Regions from separate parts of the Streptosporangium sp. NPDC053982 genome, predicted to be linked through region 1. Evidence: predicted binding sites of a transcription regulator. Region 1 holds the regulator's gene; each other region holds the start of a gene.
What was found. The regulator HrcA, encoded in region 1, represses chaperone genes, less so after heat shock. The targets are predictions, from matches to a motif close to TTGGCACTCTCNNNNNGAGAGTGCCAA.
Positions count from the first base shown of each region.

Region 1 (7,069 bases):
TCTCGCTGTCCTGCTCGTCCGCGATGTGGCAACCGCGGAGGAGGTCGTACAGGACGCGTTCGTCGCCATCCACGGCGCCTGGCGCCGCCTGCGCGACACCGACAAGGCACTCGCCTACCTGCGCCAATCGGTCGTCAACCGATCTCGCTCCGTGCTGCGGCACCGGGCGGTCGTGGAGAAGTACGCCCCCAAGGGCATGCCGGACGCGCCGAGCGCCGAGAACGGCGCGATCGGCGAGTTCGAGCGCTCCGCCGTCATCGAGGCGCTACGCGCCCTGCCCGCCCGGCAGCGCGAAGCACTGGTCCTGCGCTACTACGGTGATCTGTCCGAAGCACAGATCGCCCACGCGATGGGAATCAGCAAAGGCGCGGTCAAGAGCCACACGGCTCGTGGCATGGCCGCCCTACGAACCACACTGGAGCAACTGTCATGACCGAGTCCCCCGATGAGCACGGCGAGCTGCTGCGCCGTGCCCTCAACGCGGAGGCGAACTCGGTCGTTCCCTCCCCCGACGGGCTGGAGATCATCCGGGCCCGGATCGAGCGGCGCGGGCTGCGCGGACTCCGCGGGCTGGTGTGGTGGCGCGTCGGCGCCTCCGTCACTGGAGCGGTCCTTGGCGCGGCGACCGTCGTGATGATGGTCCCCCAGCTGCGCGAACAGGTGATCCAGGAGGTCTACAGCGGTGAGGTGAACTTCACCCAGTCCACCGCGCCCGACATGTCGGCCACCTCGCGCCCGCCGTCGAACAACGACAACCGGGTCCCGGCCGTCCCCAGGACGTCCAGCCCCCCGCCCCCGCCCGAGCCGACGACCGAGCGCTCCAGGAGCGCCGCGCCGAACACGAAGGCGACCCCCACGCCCAGGGCGACCCCCACGCCGAAGCCCACTCCGTCGGACGGCTGCCCCACGGTGCCGGGCGACGTCACCGAGGAGTGCCCGCCCACGCCGACCGCGGCGCCCGAGCCCACCGGTGAGACGGAGAGTCCGTGCCCACCCGCCGGCTGCTCCCAGCCGGACGAGCAGCAGCCCCCGACTCCGAGCGAGGGCGTGCCCACCCCGGTGAGCCACTGACCGGCGCCGGTCCCCCGGTCGGCTGAGCCGCCGGCCGGGGGCCGGTCCGCCGCGCGGCCGACCGGGAGTGCGTGCGACCGGTCCGCCGCATGCCCGGACGGCCCGGCCGTGCGGCCGGGCGGGGAGGGCCACCGCGGGCGGCGGGGCACGGCCGTACCGCCGTGCGCCTACCAGCGGCCGGTACGCGCCTGAAGCACCGCCGCGGCCGCGACCCCGGCCGTCGAGGTGCGCAGCACCGTCGGCCCGAGCAGCGCCGGGGCGGCTCCGGCGGCGCGGAAGGCGGTGATCTCCTCCTCGGAGACCCCGCCCTCGGGGCCGACGACCACCACGATGTCCCCGTCGGCGGGCAGCGGAAGCCCGGACAGCGGGGAGGCGGCCTCCTCGTGCAGCACGACGCCCAGCGCCGCCGCCGACAGCAGGTCCGCGACCTCGGCGGTCCTCGCGAGGCCGGTCACCTCGGGCAGGTGGAAGCGGCGTGACTGCTTGGCCGCCTCACGGGCCGTGGAACGCCAGCGGGCCAGCGACTTCGCCGCGCGCTCCCCCTTCCACTGGGTGACGGAGCGGGCCGCGGCCCAGGGCACGATCACATCCACCCCGGCCTCGGTCATCATCTCCACGGCCAGCTCGCCCCGGTCGCCCTTGGGCAGGCCCTGGACGACGACCAGGCGGGGACGCGGCGCGGGCACCTCGTAGCGGCGCAGCACCCGCACCCGCAGGGAGTCCTTGCCGGCGTCGTCCACCACGCACTCCGCCACGACGCCCGCGCCGTCGGTCACGTCGAGCCGTTCCCCGGCACGCAGCCGCCGTACGGCCGCCGCGTGCCTGCCCTCCGGACCGGCGAGCGTGAACCCCTCCCGGCCCAGATCGGCCGCGTCGGCCAGGAAGACCGGCGCCGTCATGCGGCGGGGACGCCGCGGCGGGTCCGGCGGGCGCCGCCCGCGACCCCCCGGAGGACGCCGCTGCGGGCCGGACAGGCACCGCCCTCGACCCCCGGCAGGACGCCACGGCGGACCCGGGAGGCCCCGCCCGCGGCTCCCCGGAGGGCGCCGGGGACCGCCGGGTCAGCGGCCATTGAAGGCGTCCCGCAGGCGGGAGAAGAAGCCCTGCTGGCCCGGCGCGAACTTGCCGGGCGGGCGCTCCTCGCCGCGCAGCCTGGCGAGCTCGCGCAGCAGCTCCTCCTGTGCGGGGTCGAGCTTGACGGGGGTCTCGACGTTGATGTGGACCAGCAGGTCTCCGCGGCCGGTCTCGTTGAGCCGCTGGACGCCGCGGCCGTAGAGCGGAATCGTCTGGCCGGACTGGCTGCCGGGCCGGATGTCCAGCTCCTCGGTGCCGTCGAGGGTCTCCATGACCAGGACGGTGCCGAGCGCGGCGGCCGTCATCGGGATCTGCACGGTGCAGTGCAGGTCGTCGCCCCGGCGCTCGAAGACCTCGTGCGGCCGCTCGACGATCTCTAGGAACAGGTCGCCGGGCGGGCCGCCGCCGGGGCCGACCTCGCCCTCGCCGGCGAGCTGGATGTGGGTGCCGTCCTCGACGCCCGCGGGGATGCGGACCTTGATGGTCCGCCGGGTGCGGACCCGGCCGTCACCGGAGCACTCCTGGCAGGGGTTTCGGATGATCGAGCCGAACCCGCCGCACTGGGGGCAGGGCCGGGACGTCATGACCTGGCCGAGGAAGGACCGGGTGACCTGGGAGACCTCACCGCGGCCGTGGCACATGTCGCAGGTGTCGGGGTGGGTGCCGGGCGCGGCGCCCGCACCCGAGCAGACCTCGCAGAGCACGGCGGTGTCGACGACCAGCTCGCGGGTGGTGCCGAAGGCCGCCTCGCGCAGGTCCAGCTCCACCCGGATGGTGGCGTTGCGGCCCCGGCGGGCGCGCGAGCGCGGCCCGCGACCGCCGCCGCCGGCCGCCGCGCCGAAGAAGGCGTCCATGATGTCGCTGAACGGGAAGCCCGCGCCGAAGCCCCCGGCGCCCGCGCCCCCGCCGGGAGCGAACGGATCGGCACCCATGTCGTACATCTGCCGCTTGCTGGGATCGGACAGGACCTCGTAGGCCTGCGTGATCTCCTTGAACCTCTCCTGTGTCTCAGGATCGGGGTTCACATCGGGGTGCAGCTCGCGCGCCAGCCTGCGGTAGGCCTTCTTGATCTCCTCCGCACTGGCGTCACGGCGTACCCCGAGGGTGCCGTAGTAGTCGCTCTTAGCCACTTAGTTGACCTCTTAGGATGCAGCCAGGATCTGGCTGACGTAGCGTGCCACCGCGCGCACCGCGCCCATCGTGACCGGGTAGTCCATTCGCGTCGGGCCCAGCACGCCGAGCCGGGCCAGTTGCTTGTCTCCCGAACCGTACCCGGCGGCGACGATGGACGTGCCCTGGAGACCGGTGTAGGGGTTCTCCGAGCCGATCCGCACCGTCAGCGCCGACAGGTCCGAGGTTTCTCCGAGCAGGCGCATCAGCACGACCTGCTCCTCCAGGGCCTCCAGGACGTCGCGGAGACCGACGCTGAAGTCGGCTCCCGCGAGGTTGGCGGCCCCGGCGAAGACGATCTTCTCATCGTGCCGTTCGACCAGCGACTCCAGCAGCACCGACAGGATCGTGGTGGCGAACGGGCGGTCCTCGATCGGAAGCCCCGAGGGCAGGTCGGCGACCTTGTCCGGGACCTTGGCCAGCCCGCAGCCGTCGAGCGAGGCGTTGAGCGTCGCGCGCAGGTGCGCGACGCGGGTCTCGTCGACCCCCTCGGGCAGCTCGACGACGCGCTGCTCGACCCGGCCGGTGTTGGTGATGAGGACGAACATCAGCCGCCGCTCGTTCAGCGGGACCAGCTCGACGTGCCGGACCGTGGAGTGCGTCAGCGTGGGGTACTGCACCACGGCGACCTGGCGGGTGAGCTGCGCCAGCAGCCGCACCGTGCGGGTCACGACGTCGTCGATGTCCACCGCGCCGGCGAGGAAGCTCTCGATCGCTCTCCGCTCCGCGCCCGACAGCGGCTTGACCTGGGAGAGCCGGTCCACGAACAGCCGGTAGCCCTTGTCGGTGGGCACCCGCCCCGCGCTGGTGTGCGGCTGGGCGATGTATCCCTGCTCCTCCAGCACCGCCATGTCGTTGCGGATGGTGGCGGGCGAGACGCCGAGGTTGTGCCGCTCGGCGAGTGCCTTCGATCCCACCGGCTCGTTGGTGGACACGTAGTCCTCGACGATGGCCCGAAGCACCGCAAGCCTGCGGTCATCGACCAACGTGCTCACCTCCTTGCCCTGCGCCGAACCGGGAACGCGGAGTCTGGCACTCTGTGTTCCCGAGTGCCAAGTGTACGGCTCTTGCCGACGGGGTGCGATAAGGCGACGGCCCTTTGCTAGCGTCCTCTGGATCGGCGAGGCGTGAGGAGGTGCGGTCGGCGTGTACGAGCGCGACGTGCTGGCGGGGAACTGGCGGCGTCCGGGCAGGGGGAGTATCCCGCAGGTCCCCGCCGAGATCGACCTGGTCGTGGAGGACGCCGACGGCGGATTCTGCGGCGCCGTGGTGGCCTGCGACAAGGAGTCCGTCACCCTGGAGGACCGCTTCGGGCGGCGGCGCGTGTTCCCGCTGGAACCCGCCGCGTTCCTGCTGGAGGGCCGGGTCGTGACCCTGGTACGGCCGGCCGCCGCGCCCCGCGCCCCGCGGCGCAGCGCCTCCGGCTCCATCGCCGTGGAGGGCCTGCGGGCCCGGGTGGCCAGGGAGAGCCGGATCTACGTCGAGGGCGTGCACGACGCCGCGCTGGTGGAGAAGGTCTGGGGTCACGACCTGCGCGTCGAGGGTGTGGTGGTGGAGTACCTCGAAGGGGTCGACCACCTGCCGGAGATCGTCGAGGAGTTCGAGCCGGGCCCGGAGCGCCGCCTGGGCGTGCTGGTCGACCACCTGGTCGCCGGGTCCAAGGAGAGCCGGATCGCCGACCGGGTGGCCTCGCCGTACGTGCTGGTGGCCGGGCACCCGTTCGTGGACGTCTGGCAGGCGGTCAAGCCGTCGGTGCTGGGCATCGGCGCCTGGCCGCGGGTGCCGCGCGGCGTGCCGTGGAAGGAGGGGGTCGTCGCCGCCCTGGGCTGGGACCTCGCCCCGGCCGACGCCTGGCGGCGCATCCTCGGCTCGGTCACCACCTACGCCGACCTGGAGCCGGAGCTCCTCGGCCCGGTCGAGCGGCTCATCGACTTCGTGACCGCCCCGCCGGAGGACGTCTGAGACCGGCCGTGACCGGCCGAGCCCGCCGCCGTCCCCGCCGGGGCCGGGCGCGGCCGGCGAGGTCCACGGGATGACGGCCGAGACCGGAGCCCGGCGCGACCGGCGAGGTTCGCGGGATGACGGCCGAGACCGGGCCCGGTGCGGCCAGGTGAGGTCAGGTGAGGTCGCGGACCAGGGCGTCGGCCAGCAGCCGGCCGCGCAGCGTCAGCACCGCCCGGCCCGCCTTGAACGGCTCGACCTCCAGCAGCCCGTCGGCCAGCGCCCGGGCGGCCACCGGCGGCCGCTCGATCTCCGCCAGGGGGAAGCCCCGGGCGAGCCGCAGCTCCAGCATCAGCCGCTCGACCGCCCGGTCCTCGCCCGACAGCACCTCGCGGGCCTGGGCGGGTGAGACACCCTCGGCCAGGCGGCGGGCGTAGGCGGCCGGGTGCTTGACGTTCCACCAGCGGGTGCCGCCCACGTGGCTGTGCGCGCCGGGGCCGACGCCCCACCAGTCGCCGCCGGTCCAGTAGAGCAGGTTGTGCCGGCAGCGCGCGGCCTCCGAGGTCGCCCAGTTGGACACCTCGTACCACTCGAAACCCGCCTCGGCGAGCATGGCGTCGGCGATGAGGTAGCGGTCGGCCGCCACGTCGTCGTCGGGCATCGGCAGCTCACCGCGCCTGATCCTGGCCGCCAGGCGGGTGCCGTCCTCCACGATCAGCGAGTAGGCCGACACGTGGTCGGGCCCCGCCTCGATCGCCGCGGCCAGCGAGGCCCGCCAGTCGTCGTCGCTCTCACCGGGCGTGCCGTAGATCAGGTCGAGGCTGACGTGGCCGAACCCGGCCTCCCTCGCCTCCCGTACGGCGTGCGCCGCCCGGCCCGGGGTGTGGCGGCGTTCCAGCACCCGCAGCACGTGCTCGCGGGCGCTCTGCATGCCGAAGCTCACCCGGGTGAACCCTCCGTCGCGCAGTCCGGCGAGGTAGGCGCGGTCCACCGACTCCGGGTTGGCCTCGGTGGTCACCTCGGCGCCGGGGGCGAGCCCGAACTCCTCGTCGATGGCGCCGAGGATGCGGACCAGGTCGGCCGCGGGCAGCAGGGTGGGGGTGCCACCGCCGAAGAACACCGTCTCGACCGGCAGGTCGGCGTCGCCGAGGGCGGCCCGCGCCCGCCGCACCTCCGCGACGGCGGTCGCGGCGTAGTCGGCGTGCGAGGCGCCGGGACCCAGCTCGGAGGCGGTGTAGGTGTTGAAGTCGCAGTAGCCGCAGCGGGTCACGCAGAACGGCACGTGGACGTAGAAGCCGAACGGCCGCTCACCGAGCCCGCGCAGCGCGCTGCCGGGGAGCCGGCCCGAGGCCGGTACGGGGTCGCCGTCGGGAAGTGTGGATGGCACGGGTCAAGTCTGCCGCCCCGGGGCGGGTGCCCGGTACGGCGCCGCCCGCCGCCCGGGTGTCCCGCCGTACGCGCCGGGCACGGGGACCCCGCCCGGGGCCCGGTGTGCGCGGCGGTCACCGGGATCCCGTCCGCCGCTCCCCCGCCGGCGGGCGGCGCCGTCCCTACTTCTTGGCCTTGTCGACGGAGGACTCGGTGGACAGCGCGGCGACGAAGGCCTCCTGGGGGACCTCCACCCGGCCGACCATCTTCATCCGCTTCTTGCCTTCCTTCTGCTTCTCCAGCAGCTTGCGCTTACGGGAGATGTCGCCGCCGTAGCACTTGGCGAGGACGTCCTTGCGGATGGCGCGGATGTTCTCGCGGGCGATGACCCGGGCGCCGATCGCGGCCTGGATGGGCACCTCGAACTGCTGCCTCGGGATGAGCT
Region 1 is NZ_JBVJKQ010000006.1:250,691-257,759, reverse strand. Features, by position in the region: gene ACZ6W9_RS12805 (SigE family RNA polymerase sigma factor) at 1-433, shown strand, start outside; gene ACZ6W9_RS12800 (hypothetical protein) at 430-1,071, shown strand; gene ACZ6W9_RS12795 (16S rRNA (uracil(1498)-N(3))-methyltransferase) at 1,239-1,970, opposite strand; gene dnaJ (molecular chaperone DnaJ) at 2,133-3,275, opposite strand; gene hrcA (heat-inducible transcriptional repressor HrcA) at 3,288-4,301, opposite strand; gene ACZ6W9_RS12780 (DUF3097 domain-containing protein) at 4,462-5,277, shown strand; gene hemW (radical SAM family heme chaperone HemW) at 5,432-6,643, opposite strand; gene lepA (translation elongation factor 4) at 6,807-7,069, opposite strand, start outside.

Region 2 (7,069 bases), on a different contig from region 1:
GATGTAGGCGATGCGCTCGTCGAGCAGCCGGCCGTCGACCCGCCTGGCCACCTCCGCCACCAGGTGAGCCCGTACGGCCGCGCCGTCCGGCTCGTAGAGGTAGCGGCCCACCGCGCCCACCGGCGCGGGATCCGCGCCCGGCTCGGGCGTCAGCGTCGTGCCGGACGGCAGCATCGTGGCCCTGCGCCCCGCGTCCCGGGTGAGGCCGCCGCACCAGATCGCGGCCTCCTTGACGTCGCCGCGCCAGGAGACCCACTCGGCCTCGGCTCCGGCCGGGATGAACTCGTACGGGATGCCGGGGGCGACCTTCAGGCAGGCCGCCGGGGCCTTCGCCACCATGCCGAGGACCTCCGGCCAGGGCGGCGAGTAGGCCATCGGGTCGAACGTCCGGCCCCGCGCCGTACGGCGGGCGGGGTCGGCGAACAGCACGTCGAAGGCCGCCGGGTCGAGCGTGGCGGCCTCGGCGGCGCGGACCGTGACGCGGTCGCCGAGGCCCAGGGCGTCGGCGTTGGCCCGGGCGACGGCGGCGGTGAGCGGGTCGGCGTCCACGGCCTCCACGACGCAGCCCGCCCTGGCCAGCGCCAGCAGGTCGCCGCCGATCCCGCAGCAGGCGTCGGCCACCCGGGAGCCGGCCGGGACGCGCAGGGCGCGGTGGTCGGCCACCTCGCGGCGGGTGGCCTGCTCCAGGCCGTGCGGGGTGAAGTACATGACGGCGGCGTCGGAGCCGAACTTCTCCCGCGCGCGCTCCCTGAGCGCCGCCTGGGTGAGCGCCGCGGAGGTCAGGGCCGCGTCGTAGGTCCGGCGCAGCCGCGTCACCGCGGCCACCGGGCCGTCACCCGCGGCCTCGGCGGCCGCGGCGAGGGCCTCCTGGCCGCGCGGTGTCAGCAGTTCCCGGAATGCGTCGAGGTCCACACCGCCCGACGCTACCGCCTCACTTCAGCAGGCCGGCCAGATCGATCTCGATGGGGAAGGGGACCGGGACCGAGAGCACACCGCGGTGGATGCCGGTGGGGACGTAGACGCGGGTGGCGGGGTCGAGTTCGTAGACGTAGACGACGGGTACGCCGTCCGACTCCTCCACCCGCCAGAAGTGCGCCACCCCGGCCTGGGCGTAGGTACGCGGCTTCACCTCGCGGTCGCGGAACTTCGACTCGGGGGAGACCACCTCGACCAGCAGGTGGACCTCGCCGGGGAGGTAGGCGGTGCGGTCGTGGTCGTGGGAGAGGGCAGCGTCGATGAGAAGCACGTCCGGGCACGGGCGCTGCCGCACGCCGAGCTTGACGTCCATCTGGGTGGCCACCGCCAGCCGGTCCGGAGCCTGGGCCTCGAAGGCGGCCGCGAGCCTGCGGATCACGAGATCGTGGAAACGCTTCTGGGGGGACATGAAGATGAGGACTCCATCGACGAGTTCGACGTACTTGAAGAACTCCGGCTCGCCGTTCGGGCCCTCGTCGGGCAGGCGATCGAGGTCGTCCGCGGTCCACCCGCCGGCCGGGGGGCGGGGCCAGTCGGCGAGCAGGTCGCGCTCTTCGCGCCGGGTGCTCGTTTCCTCGCAGAGAGTGCTGGTCACGTCGTCCACCGTAGCGTCATCCCCATTGCTTTTCGTGGCCATCGCATTACTTTCCGTCAACATCCGTCGTTCCTCTTCCCCTCATGGTGCCCCCGGCGGGGGCTCCTGTCCCCTCATCGGGATCGCCGGGAGCCTCGGCGGGCGGTTCGTGTTGACTGTCAAGGCCTCCTTGCATACTGTTCCGTATTGGCACTCTCCCGGTGAGAGTGCCAACGCAAGTGCGACGAGGCTGGTCTGACACCCGCGACGGCAGACCGCTGGTCGCCTCTTCTAGATCATTCAAATCTGAAGGGGAGGTCCGACGTGACGACCGCCACCAAGGTTCCCGTTAAGCCGCTCGGCGACCGCATCGTGGTCCAGCCGCTTGAGGCCGAGCAGACCACCGCCTCCGGCCTGGTCATTCCCGACACCGCGAAGGAGAAGCCCCAGGAGGGCAGGGTCCTCGCGGTGGGCCCGGGCAACTGGGACGAGGACGGCGACAAGCGCATCCCGCTCGACGTCAAGGAGGGCGACGTCGTCCTCTACAGCAAGTACGGCGGCACCGAGGTGAAGTACAACGGCGAGGAGTACCTGGTGCTCTCCGCCCGTGACGTGCTCGCCATCGTCGAGAAGTAGTCCATCGCTTCCGACGCTTCCGAGATGACGCATCGAGCCCCGGGTCGCGAGAGCGCCCGGGGCTTCGATGCTCCCGTGTGCCCCCAGAGAGGACTGTCATGCCCAAGATCCTGTCGTTCGAGGAGGACGCCCGCCGCTCGCTGGAGCGCGGTGTCAACGCCCTCGCCGACGCCGTCAAGGTGACCCTCGGCCCGCGCGGCCGCAACGTCGTCATCGACAAGAAGTTCGGCGCTCCCACCATCACCAACGACGGCGTCACCATCGCCCGCGAGGTGGAGCTGGAGAAGCCGTACGAGAACCTCGGCGCGCAGCTCGCCAAGGAAGTCGCGACGAAGACCAACGACATCGCCGGTGACGGCACGACCACCGCGACCGTCCTGGCCCAGGCGATGGTCCGCGAGGGTCTGCGCAACGTCGCCGCCGGCGCCCAGCCGCTGAGCCTCAAGCGGGGCATCGACCTCGCGGCCAAGGCCGTCAGCGACAGGCTGGTCGAGTCCGCCCGTCCGGTCGCGGACAAGAAGGAGATCGCCCACGTGGCGACGATCTCCGCCCAGGACGCCAAGATCGGCGACCTGATCGCCGAGGCGTTCGACAAGGTGGGCAAGGACGGTGTCATCACCGTCGAAGAGTCCAACACCATGGGCCTGGAGCTGGAGTTCACCGAGGGCCTCCAGTTCGACAAGGGCTACCTGTCGCCCTACATGGTGACCGACCAGGAGCGCATGGAGGCGGTCCTGGAGGACCCCTACATCCTGATCACCCAGGGCAAGATCTCCTCCGTCGCGGACTTCCTGCCGCTTCTGGAGAAGGTCGCGCAGACCAAGAAGGCGCTGCTGGTCATCGCCGAGGACGTCGAGGGCGAGGCCCTGGCGGTCCTGGTGACCAACAAGATCCGCGGCACCTTCACCTCCGTCGCCGTCAAGGCTCCGGGCTTCGGTGACCGCCGCAAGGCCATGCTCCAGGACATCGCCATCCTCACCGGCGGTCAGGTCGTCAGCGAGGAGATCGGCCTCAAGCTGGAGCACGTCGGCCTCGAGGTGCTCGGCACGGCCCGCCGCGTCGTGATCACCAAGGACGCCACCACCGTCGTGGACGGCGCCGGCGAGGCGCAGGCGATCGAGGACCGCGTCCGCGAGATCAAGGTCGCCATCGAGCAGGCGGACTCCGACTGGGACCGCGAGAAGCTGCAGGAGCGCCTGGCCAAGCTCGCCGGCGGCGTGTGCGTGCTCCGGGTCGGCGCGGCCACCGAGGTGGAGCTCAAGGAGAAGAAGCACCGCCTGGAGGACGCCATCTCCGCGACGCGCGCCGCGATCGAGGAGGGCATCGTCTCGGGCGGCGGCTCCGCGCTCGTCCACGTCTCCAAGGCCCTTGACGACCTGGGCCTGAGCGGCGACGAGGCGACCGGCGTCAACGTGGTCCGCCGGGCGCTCGTCGAGCCGGCCCGCTGGATCGCCGAGAATGCCGGCATGGAGGGCTACGTCGTGACCTCCAAGGTCTCCGAGCTCCCGGTCGGCCACGGCCTGAACGCCGCGAGCGGCGAGTACGGCGACCTGATCGCCCAGGGCGTCATCGACCCGGTCAAGGTCACCCGTTCGGCCGTCCAGAACGCCGCCTCCATCGCCGGCATGCTGCTGACGACCGAGGCCCTCGTGGTGGACAAGCCCGAGGAGGAGGCCCCGGCCGCCGCCGGTGGTCACGGCCACGGCCACGGTCACGGCCACTGATCCTCATGATCGGCCGGTACGGCCCGTGTCCCGTTCGGGACGCGGGCCGTACGCGTTTCCGGGTAAACCGAAAGGGGCCCCAAAGCGTCACCGCGGTGAGCGGGTAAGAGAAACACCCTTATGGGAAATCACTGACATATTAGGCCGCTCTATGAAATATATTTTCATCGCGTGACCCTTACTGTCGTCGTTTGATTACACCGGGTTATCGGCGCGTCAATGTGACCAATCCGTAGCCGTTGGTCATGGGGACAGGCCCGAGCGATACGGGCATCATGCGTAACGTGACCGAGGGATGCGTCGCCGACGCCAAAAGAGGGGTAAGGCTTGCGACGAGGTCTGAAGGGAGCGCCCACAGGGATGACCTCAAGGATCTGACAAGCCTCGCAGTTCAAGGTGACCGAACGGCGATCGAAAGTCTGATCGCACAGTTACGGCCAATGGTCGTCCGTTATTGCCGCGCTCGTCTGGGCCGGGTTTCCGGTCAGTATCACATCGCGGACGACGTGGCCCAGGAGGTGTGCATCGCGGTGCTCTCCGCGCTGCCCCGCTACCGCGACATGGGACGCCCTTTCGCGTCCTTCGTCTTCGGCATCGCCTCCCACAAGGTGGCCGATGCCCTGCGCAGCTCCGTGCGCTCGGCCGTGCCCACGCAGGACCTGCCGGACGGGCCCGACGACGGGCCCGGCCCGGAGGAGACCGTGGTGCGCTACATCGAGGCCGAGCACGCGCGCAGGCTGCTGTCCAGGCTCCCCGACAACCAGCGGGAGCTGCTCATCCTGCGGGTGGTGTCGGGCCTGTCCGCCGAGGAGACGGGTAATGTACTGGGCATGTCACCAGGAGCGGTTCGCGTCGCCCAGCATCGGGCGCTGGCTCGCCTCCGGGCGATGGCGGAGCTGGAGTCGACGGCTTGACCCCGAACCCGTCGAGTGGTGCCCGGCGAGGGCCGCGCCGTCCCCGGCGCGGATCCGGCCGGGCCGGTGAGCACCTCGATCGAGCGCGGGCATGACCACCGTCCACCCGTTCCGTCCGGCGCGCGAGCGCGGGCCGGACGACGGCCGCTCGTACGACGGCGCGGCCGTGGCCGGGACCGAAGCCCTGCTGGAGGCGCTCTCCCGCAGGGAGGCCGTCCCCACCGCGGATCCGGCGATCGCCCTGCTCGCGGCGCTGGTCGACGACGTCGATCAGCGGCGTTCCTCGGTGTCGATCACACCGTCGACGTAGCCCCTGGCGTACTCCCAGGTGACGTAGTCGCTCGGGTCGGGCTGATAGGCGGGCTCGTGCACCTGCGGCCAGCCTTTCTCGATCATCTGGCGCAGGTTGCCGCGCAGAAGCTCCCAGCCGAAGTAGTGCTGCTCGCCGCACTCCGGGCAGTCGAGGACCAGCCCGAGCACACCGTGCGGTTCGAGCAGGGAACGGAAGACCTCCACGTCGGCCAGGTCGGTCATGGCCTCGTCGCGTTCGGCGGAGGTCAGCGGTTCGGCGTCGCCCGGCTCCCCCAGGGTCGCCGCCGGATCGTCGGGGTCGTCCGCGAACGGGTCGCGTGGGACATCGTCGAGCACTATCCCACCATATGACCTCGATGCAACGGGCAGGTCCCGAACCGTCCGAGCCGTCCGGGACGTGACATCCGCGGTGGATCGTGCGGCGTCCGCGCCGGACCCGCCGGGGCCCGCGCCCCGCGCCCGGAAACCCGTGAACCCGGAGACCTCGCCCGCGCATGGCGGCGTCCCGGGTCCCCGCGTCCGCGTCCGGGTTTCGCGCCCCGCGTCCCCTGCTCGGAAGCCAGACCCTAAACTTGCGTACGGGGGCCGGCGCCTTTCCCCAGCCATGAGAGCGCCGATGCAGAAGGGTTGCAGATGGCCAAGTTCACCGAACCGGGACTCACGTTCGACGACGTGCTCCTCGTGCCCGCCTTCTCGGACCTCCAGCCGGGTGAGGCCGACACCCGTACCCGCCTGTCACGCGGGATCACGCTGAGCATCCCGCTGATCTCCGCGGCGATGGACACGGTCACCGAGGCCCGGATGGCGGTGGCGATGGCCCGCCAGGGCGGCATCGGCATCCTGCACCGCAACCTCTCCATCGAGGACCAGGCCCAGCAGGCGGACCTCGTCAAGCGCTCCGAGGCCGGGATGGTGACCAACCCCGTCACCTGCTCGCCGGACGACTCCCTCGCCGACGTCGAGCGTCTGTGCGGCACCTACCGCATCTCCGGCGTCCCGGTGACCGACGCCGACGGCGTGCTCGTCGGCATCGTCACCAACCGCGACATGCGCTTCGAGACCGACCACGGCCGCCCGGTGCGCGAGGTCATGACCCCCATGCCGCTGGTCACCGCGCCGGTCGGCGTCTCCAGGGACGACGCGTTCGACCTGCTCAGGAAGAACAAGATCGAGAAGCTGCCGCTGGTCGACCCCGCCGGGCGGCTCCGCGGGCTCATCACCGTCAAGGACTTCACCAAGAGCGAGCAGTACCCCCTCGCCACCAAGGACGCCGACGGGCGGCTCGTCGTGGGGGCGGCCGTCGGCGTCGGCGGCGACGCCGAGAAGCGGGCCTCCGCCCTCATCGAGGCCGGGGTGGACGTGATCATCGTCGACGTCGCGCACGGCCACTCCAAGGGCCTCGCCGACATGATCGCCAAGATCAAGGCCAACAGCGGCGTCGAGGTGATCGGCGGCAACATCGCCACCCGCGCCGGCGCCCAGATGCTGGTCGACGCCGGTGCCGACGCGGTCAAGGTCGGCGTCGGGCCGGGCTCCATCTGCACCACCCGCGTGGTCGCCGGCGTCGGCGCCCCGCAGGTGACGGCCATCCACGAGGCGTCCCTGGCGGCCGGACCGGCCGGGGTGCCGGTGATCGGCGACGGCGGTCTGCAGTATTCCGGCGACATCGTCAAGGCCATCGCGGCCGGCGCCGACACGGTCATGCTCGGCTCGCTGCTGGCGGGCTGCGAGGAGTCGCCGGGCGAGCTGATCTTCATCAACGGCAAGCAGTTCAAGTCCTACCGCGGCATGGGCTCGCTCGGCGCGGTCCGCAACCGCGAGCGCGGCGGCGCCTCCTTCAGCAAGGACCGCTACGCCCAGGCCGACGTCGGCGGCGAGGACAAGTTCATCCCCGAGGGCATCGAGGGCCAGGTCCCCTACCGCGGCCCGGTCGC
Region 2 is NZ_JBVJKQ010000001.1:54,761-61,829, forward strand. Features, by position in the region: gene ACZ6W9_RS00330 (class I SAM-dependent methyltransferase) at 1-912, opposite strand, end outside; gene ACZ6W9_RS00335 (Uma2 family endonuclease) at 932-1,570, opposite strand; gene groES (co-chaperone GroES) at 1,874-2,185, shown strand; gene groL (chaperonin GroEL) at 2,284-3,909, shown strand; gene ACZ6W9_RS00350 (sigma-70 family RNA polymerase sigma factor) at 4,185-4,823, shown strand; gene ACZ6W9_RS00355 (hypothetical protein) at 4,915-5,133, shown strand; gene ACZ6W9_RS00360 (DUF5319 family protein) at 5,094-5,471, opposite strand; gene guaB (IMP dehydrogenase) at 5,769-7,069, shown strand, end outside.
Region 2: groES (co-chaperone GroES) is a predicted target of HrcA. The motif match lies at 1,757-1,783, and genes of this name have one in related genera.

Region 3 (7,069 bases), on a different contig from region 1:
GCTTCGGCGGCTCGTGGTTCCAGGGAACCGTCGCGCAGAACCTCGTGGTGGCCACCACCGACCCCGACGACATCCCCAAAATCGTCGCCCAGGGCGCTCATGCCGAGGTCGTCGAGCACTCGCTGGTCGAACTCGGCGCGGTCAAGGACAAGCTCGACGCCGCGCTGCCCGCCCGCCCGACGGGCGGGGGGAGCGTGCGCTACGTCGACGTGCGGAACAACAAGGTCGTCGTGCTGTCCGAGGAGCCGGTGCAGACCGAGGCCGTCATCAGGGACATCGGCGTGGACGGCAGGACGATCGTGGTGGTGCCGTCCACCGAGCGTCCCCGGCCGCTCTACGACCTGGTGGGGGGCAGCCCCTTCTACGTCGGGGTCTCTCTGCGCTGCACGGTCGGCTTCTCCGTGCTCCACGGCGGCGCGGGCGGCTTCGTCAGCGCCGGCCACTGCGGCAAGGTGGGAGAGAAGACCAACGGCTACAACCGGGTGCCCCAGGGCGTCTTCCGGGGGTCGGTGTTCCCGTCGAGCGACTTCTCCTGGATCCAGGTCAACGACGACTGGACGCCCAAGCCTACGGTGGGCAACGCCGACGGCGGCGTCCTGCCCATCGCCGGGGACCGGCCGGCCATCGAGGGGGCGTCGGTGTGCCGGTCCGGCTCCACCTCCGACTGGTACTGCGGTCTCATCCTGCAGCGCGACGTCAGCGTCTCCTATCCGCAGGGGAACGTCTTCGGGCTGACCCGCACCAGCGTCTGCGCCGACCGGGGCGACTCCGGCGGCCCGTTCGTCTCGGTGGACCAGGCCCAGGGGGTGCTCTCCGGCGGCTCCGGCTCCTGTTTCCCGGGCTCCGGGTTCAGCTACTTCCAGCCGGTCGCAAAGATCCTCTCGACGTACGGCCTGACCCTGCTGACCGTCGACGGCACCCTGCGGCCGACCACGGGCACCTGCACCGGCTATCCCGCCTCCGCCCAGAGCATCCTGAAGGAGGGGCAGGCCGCCTACCGGCCCGTGAACCCCCGGAACCGGGCGAGGAGCGGCTACTACCGGTCGAGGACCGCCGGGACCCACTACGGCTGCGTGAACTCCAACGACGGCACCGACGTCGACCTGTACCTGGAGAAGTGGGCGGCCGGCTCCGGCTGGCGGACCGTCGCCTCCTCGGTCAGCCCGTACCCCTTCGAGACGATCACCTATGAGGGCACGCCCGGCTACTACCGCTACCGGGTGGTCGCCGTGGCGGGCGGCGGGCCCTTCCTCCTGGGGTACCGTCACCCGTGACGGGCCTTTTCACCGTCCGTCGTCCGGGGAATGACACGCGTCGTCTCGCACAGTGAGACATCTGGTCAGAACGCCCGGCGGCCGGGGTAAAGTGCGAGAGACCCGTTCATCGGGTCCACAACTTCATATTGCTCATCCAGAGGGGTGGAGGGACCGGCCCTGCGAAGCCCCGGCAACCCTCCCGGTTCAAACTCGCGACATGGCGGGGTCGGCCGGGACAGGTGCCAATTCCGGTCCGTGGCCAGGGTGGTCGCGGACGAAGATGAGGGAAAGGCCTCGCTTCATGGCGCTCGCAGAAACACGGATCCCCACCTCCGCCCCCGTCTCCGCCGGCACCGCGCCCGACGGCCGCTTCGGCCCCGCCGTGGCCCTCTCCTGCCGGGAGTGCGGCACCCGCTACGACCTCGGCCCGAGCTTCGCCTGTATCGAGTGTTTCGGCCCCCTGGAGATCGCCTACGACTTCGGGCGCGTCACGCGCGAGCAGATCGCCGCCGGCCCGGCGAACATCTGGCGCTACCGCGCGCTGCTGCCCGTCCCGGAGAACGTCGCCGCCCGGCCCAACACGGAGCCCGGCTGGACCAGGCTGGTCGACGCGGGCAACCTCGCCCGCGAGCTGGGCCTGCGCTCGCTGCACGTGAAGGACGACTCGGGCAACCCGACGCACTCGTTCAAGGACCGCGTGGTGGCCATCGCCGTCGAGGCGGCCCGCAACTTCGGCTTCCACACCCTGTCGTGCTCCTCCACCGGCAACCTCGCCGGCGCGGTGACCTCGGCCGCCGCCCGCGCCGGGTTGGACGCCTGCGTGTTCATCCCCGCCGACCTGGAGCAGGCCAAGATCGTCATGGCCTCGGTGTACGGCGGGAAGCTCGTCGGCATCGAGGGCACCTACGACGACGTCAACCGGTTCTGCTCGGAGCTCATCGGCGACGAGCTGGGTGAGCGGTGGGGCTTCGTCAACGTCAACCTGCGCCCGTACTACGCCGAGGGCTCCAAGACCCTGGCGTACGAGATCGCCGAGCAGCTCGGCTGGCGACTCCCCGACCAGATCGTCGTCCCGGTGGCGTCCGGCTCCCAACTCACGAAGATCGACAAGGGGTTCAAGGAGCTGATCGCGCTCGGGCTCGTCGAGGAGAAGCCCTATCGGATCTTCGCCGCGCAGGCCGAGGGCTGCTCGCCGGTCTCGGCCGCCTACAAGGCGGGTCACGATGTGATCCGCCCGGTACGGCCGGACACGATCGCCAAGTCGCTGGCCATCGGCAACCCGGCCGACGGCCCCTACGTGCTGGACATCGCCCGGCGCACCGGCGGCGCGGTGGAGGACGTCACGGACGCCGAGATCGTCGCCGCGATCAGGCTGCTGGCCAGGACCGAGGGCATCTTCGCCGAGACCGCGGGCGGCGTCACGGTCGGCGTGCTGCGCAAGCTGGCCGCCGAGGGGCGGCTCGACCCCGACGCCGAGACCGTGGTGCTCAACACCGGTGACGGCCTGAAGACCCTCGACGCGGTGGCGGGCGAGGCCCGTCCCACCGCGGTCATCCGCCCCTCGCTTGACGAATTCCGCTCGGTCATCGCCTGAAATCACCGGAAAGGTGCTTAATAATGAGTGTCTCTGTACGGATTCCGACAATTCTCCGGACGTACACCGGTGGTGCGGCCGAGGTGAACGCCGAGGGTGAGACCCTCCGCGAGGTGCTGCGGAAACTCGACGCCGACTTCCCCGGGATCGGCGCCCGGATTCTCGACGACTCCGGCAAGATTCGCAGGTTCGTCAACGTCTATGTCGGCGATGAGGACGTCCGCTTCGCCGACAACCTGGACACCGCGACGCCGTCCGGCGTCCAGATCTCCATCATCCCGGCGGTCGCCGGGGGCTGACCCCGTCGTCCCCGCGCTCCGGGCCGCCGTCCCGTACGGCGCCCGCCGACGCCCGCTCCGGCCTGGCCGGGGCGGGTGTCGCGCTTTCGGGAGGATGTCCATATCGGCGCTTGTTGAAATAATGCAATATTTGATCAGCGGGCCCGATGGCAAAACTATGTTCTCGTGCTGCATTCGTACGTAAAGCGGCAGTTTGCTGGTTGACTCTGTTGCCCTACGGCGTACCACAGGTATGGTCGAGAACGATCGACGCAGGCGATGTGTCCGCCTCGGAGATTGAGGACGTCGCGAGAGGAATGGGCGATGTCCTCAAGTCCAGTAAGAGGAGTCGGAAGTGGCGCAAGGCACCGTCAAATGGTTCAACGCGGACAAGGGCTACGGCTTCATCGCGGTAGACGGTGGTAAGGATGTGTTCGTCCATTACTCCGCGATCATGATGGACGGCTATCGCGCACTCGAACAGGGCCAGCGGGTCGAGTTCGAGATCACCCAGGGGCAGAAAGGCCCGCAGGCGGAGTCCGTGAGGGCCGTCTGAGGCAGCCGTCCCCCCGGACGCGCAAAAGGGGCGCGCCGGACGGACCCCCGTGGCAGCGCAGTCCACGCGGGCCCTCGGCGCGCCGGCCCGGTCCACCGTGTCCCCTCGGAGGGCCGGGCCCTCGCCGTACCGGGGTCTCTCCGTGCCGGAGGCCCGAATCCGCCGGGACACGGCGGCCGGGATCCGGTCGCGCGGGGCGGTGGCCGGGGGCGAGACCGTGCGGGGCGTCCGCCGTAACGGGTCGTCGCGGGAGGCCGTCACCTCCCGGGCAGGTCAACGCGACGTCGCTTGCACTCGACAGGGTAGAGTGCTAAATAGTTTGTTGGCACTCACCGAGGGCGAGTGCCAACCCTGGATCGGGACGATGGGATCCGCCGAACGGAGTCGCGGATCCGAATGCCGTCGCGGGCGTCGGCTCGATCCGGTGCAAGCCACCCTGTGTTCGGGAGGTCTAGCCGTATGGCAGCCAAGATGATCGCGTTTGACGAGGACGCCCGGCGCGGTCTCGAGCGTGGTATGAACCAGCTCGCGGACGCCGTCAAGGTGACCCTGGGCCCGAAGGGCCGCAACGTCGTCCTGGAGAAGAAGTGGGGCGCCCCCACGATCACCAACGACGGTGTGTCCATCGCCAAGGAGATCGAGCTCGAGGACCCGTGGGAGAAGATCGGGGCCGAGCTCGTCAAGGAAGTCGCCAAGAAGACCGACGACGTCGCCGGTGACGGCACCACCACCGCCACCGTCCTCGCGCAGGCCCTGGTTCGCGAGGGTCTCCGCAACGTGGCCGCCGGCGCCAACCCGATGGGCCTGAAGAAGGGCATCGAGGCCTCCGTCGAGCGTGTCTCCGAGGAACTGCTCAAGCTCGCCAAGGACGTGGAGACGAAGGCGCAGATCGCCTCCACGGCCTCCATCTCCGCGGGCGACCCGCAGATCGGCGAGATGATCGCCGAGGCGATGGACAAGGTCGGCAAGGAAGGCGTCATCACCGTCGAGGAGAGCAACACCTTCGGCCTGGAGCTTGAGCTCACCGAGGGCATGCGCTTCGACAAGGGCTACATCTCGCCCTACTTCGTCACCGACCCGGAGCGTATGGAGGCCGTCCTCGACGACCCGTACATCCTCGTCGTCAACTCGAAGATCTCCGCGAACAAGGACCTCCTTCCCGTCCTCGACAAGGTCGTGCAGTCCGGCAAGCCGCTGCTGCTGATCTCCGAGGACGTCGAGGCCGAGGCCCTGGCGACCCTGGTCGTCAACAAGATCCGCGGTCTGTTCCGCTCGGTGGCCGTCAAGGCCCCCGGCTTCGGCGACCGCCGCAAGGCCATGCTGGGCGACATCGCCATCCTGACCGGCGCCCAGGTCATCAGCGAGGACATCGGCCTCAAGCTGGAGTCCACCACGCTCGACCAGCTCGGCCGGGCCCGCCAGGTCATCGTCACCAAGGACGAGACCACCATCGTCGACGGCGCCGGCGACGCCGAGCAGATCGCCGGCCGGGTCAACCAGATCCGCGCCGAGATCGAGAACACCGACTCCGACTACGACCGCGAGAAGCTCCAGGAGCGTCTCGCCAAGCTGGCCGGCGGCGTGGCCGTCATCAAGGCCGGCGCGGCGACCGAGGTCGAGCTCAAGGAGCGCAAGCACCGCATCGAGGACGCCGTCCGCAACGCGAAGGCGGCCGTCGAGGAGGGCATCGTCCCCGGCGGTGGCGTGGCGCTGCTGCAGGCGGGCGCCAAGGCGTTCGACAAGCTGGAGCTGACCGGCGACGAGGCCACCGGTGCCGCGATCGTCCGCAAGGCCCTGGAGGAGCCGCTGAAGCAGATCGCCGTCAACGCCGGCCTCGAGGGCGGCGTCGTGGTGGAGAAGGTGCGCAACCTCACCCCGGGTGAGGGCCTGAACGCCGCCACCGGCGAGTACGTCAACATGTTCGAGGCGGGCATCCTCGACCCGGCCAAGGTGACGCGTTCCGCGCTGCAGAACGCGGCGTCCATCGCGGCGCTGTTCCTCACCACCGAGGCCGTCATCGCCGAGAAGCCGGAGAAGACCCCGGCCGCTCCCGCGATGCCGGGCGGCGGCGACATGGACTTCTAGTCCATCGCCCCACGCGAACGAGAAAGGCGGCCCCGGATCCCCGGGGCCGCCTTTCCGCTTCTCTGCTTTCCCGCGACCCTTCCGCGCGCCTTCCGCGCGCCTTTCGCGGGCCGTGTCACGGCCGGGCCGACGCCGTACGCCACCCGGTCGCGGAGGGCGGGCGGCGTCAGCGCAGCCGGGCGGGCAGGTCGCGGGCGTGCAGGACGGTCAGAGAGGTGACCGCGCGGGTGAGGACCACGTAGAGACGGGCCAGGCCGCGCGGCTCGGCGTCCACGATGTCGGCCGGCTCGGTCACGATCACGTGGTCGTACTCCAGGCCCTTGGCCAGGGACGCCGGCACCACCAGCAGGCGGTGCTCCTCGACGGAGTCGGGGCCCAGCACCCGGTGGTCCAGGCCGGCCAGTGACGCCGACGCGGCCGCGACCGAGGCGTCCGGGACGATCACGCCGATCGACCCCTCCCGCGCCAGGACCTCCCGCACCGCCTCCGGCAGGGACGCGGCGAGGTCGGGCACCCGCCGTACCGTCAGGGAGCCCGCGCCGGGCCGCAGCGAACGGGGCGCGGCCAGGCCGGGGGCGACGTCGGGCAGCAGCCGGGCGGCGTAGTCGAGGACCTCGCGCGGCACGCGGAAACCGAGGGTCAGCTCGGTGACGGCGCCGCTCTCGAAGCCCAGGTGCGTGAGGACCTCCGTCCACGAGCGGGCCGACCAGGGGGTGGTGCCCTGCGCCAGGTCGCCGAGTACGGTGGCCGACCCGGTACGGCACCGCCGCCCGAGCGCCCGCAGCTGCATCGCCGACAGGTCCTGGGCCTCGTCCACCACCAGGTGCCCCAGGACGGGCGTCCGCTCGATCAGGTCGGCCAGCTCGTCCATCAGCGCGCCGTCGGCCGCCGACCACTTCGCCGACCGGTACGACTTGGCCGGCTTGGCCCACAGCAGCAGGGCCTGCTCGTCGGCGGTGAGATCGTCCTTCGCGGCGGCGGCCAGGAAATCGGGGTCGCTGAACAGCCGGTGGAGCACCTGCTGCGGGGTCAGCTTGGGCCACACGGCGTCCACGAGCTGCTTGACCGGCTTGGAGCGGGCCACGGCGTCCTGCACCCGGTCGTCGGGGGACTCGCCGCGCTGCTCCATCCGGACCAGCACCGTGTGGGCCAGCCGCTGGGCGAGGGCCGCGCGGCCGGGGCCGTAGCGGGTGGTGCCGCGCAGCGAGGCGACGATCTCGCGGACCTCGTGGTCGGCGACCCGGTAGCGGTTGACGCCCTTGGTGAACAGCAGTCCCTCGGCCGGCTTGACGACGTGCGC
Region 3 is NZ_JBVJKQ010000013.1:24,257-31,325, forward strand. Features, by position in the region: gene ACZ6W9_RS23995 (S1 family peptidase) at 1-1,274, shown strand, start outside; SAM riboswitch class I at 1,404-1,543, shown strand; gene thrC (threonine synthase) at 1,558-2,850, shown strand; gene ACZ6W9_RS24005 (MoaD/ThiS family protein) at 2,874-3,149, shown strand; gene ACZ6W9_RS24010 (cold-shock protein) at 3,484-3,684, shown strand; gene groL (chaperonin GroEL) at 4,144-5,769, shown strand; gene ACZ6W9_RS24020 (HelD family protein) at 5,936-7,069, opposite strand, start outside.
Region 3: groL (chaperonin GroEL) is a predicted target of HrcA. The motif match lies at 4,007-4,033, and genes of this name have one in related genera.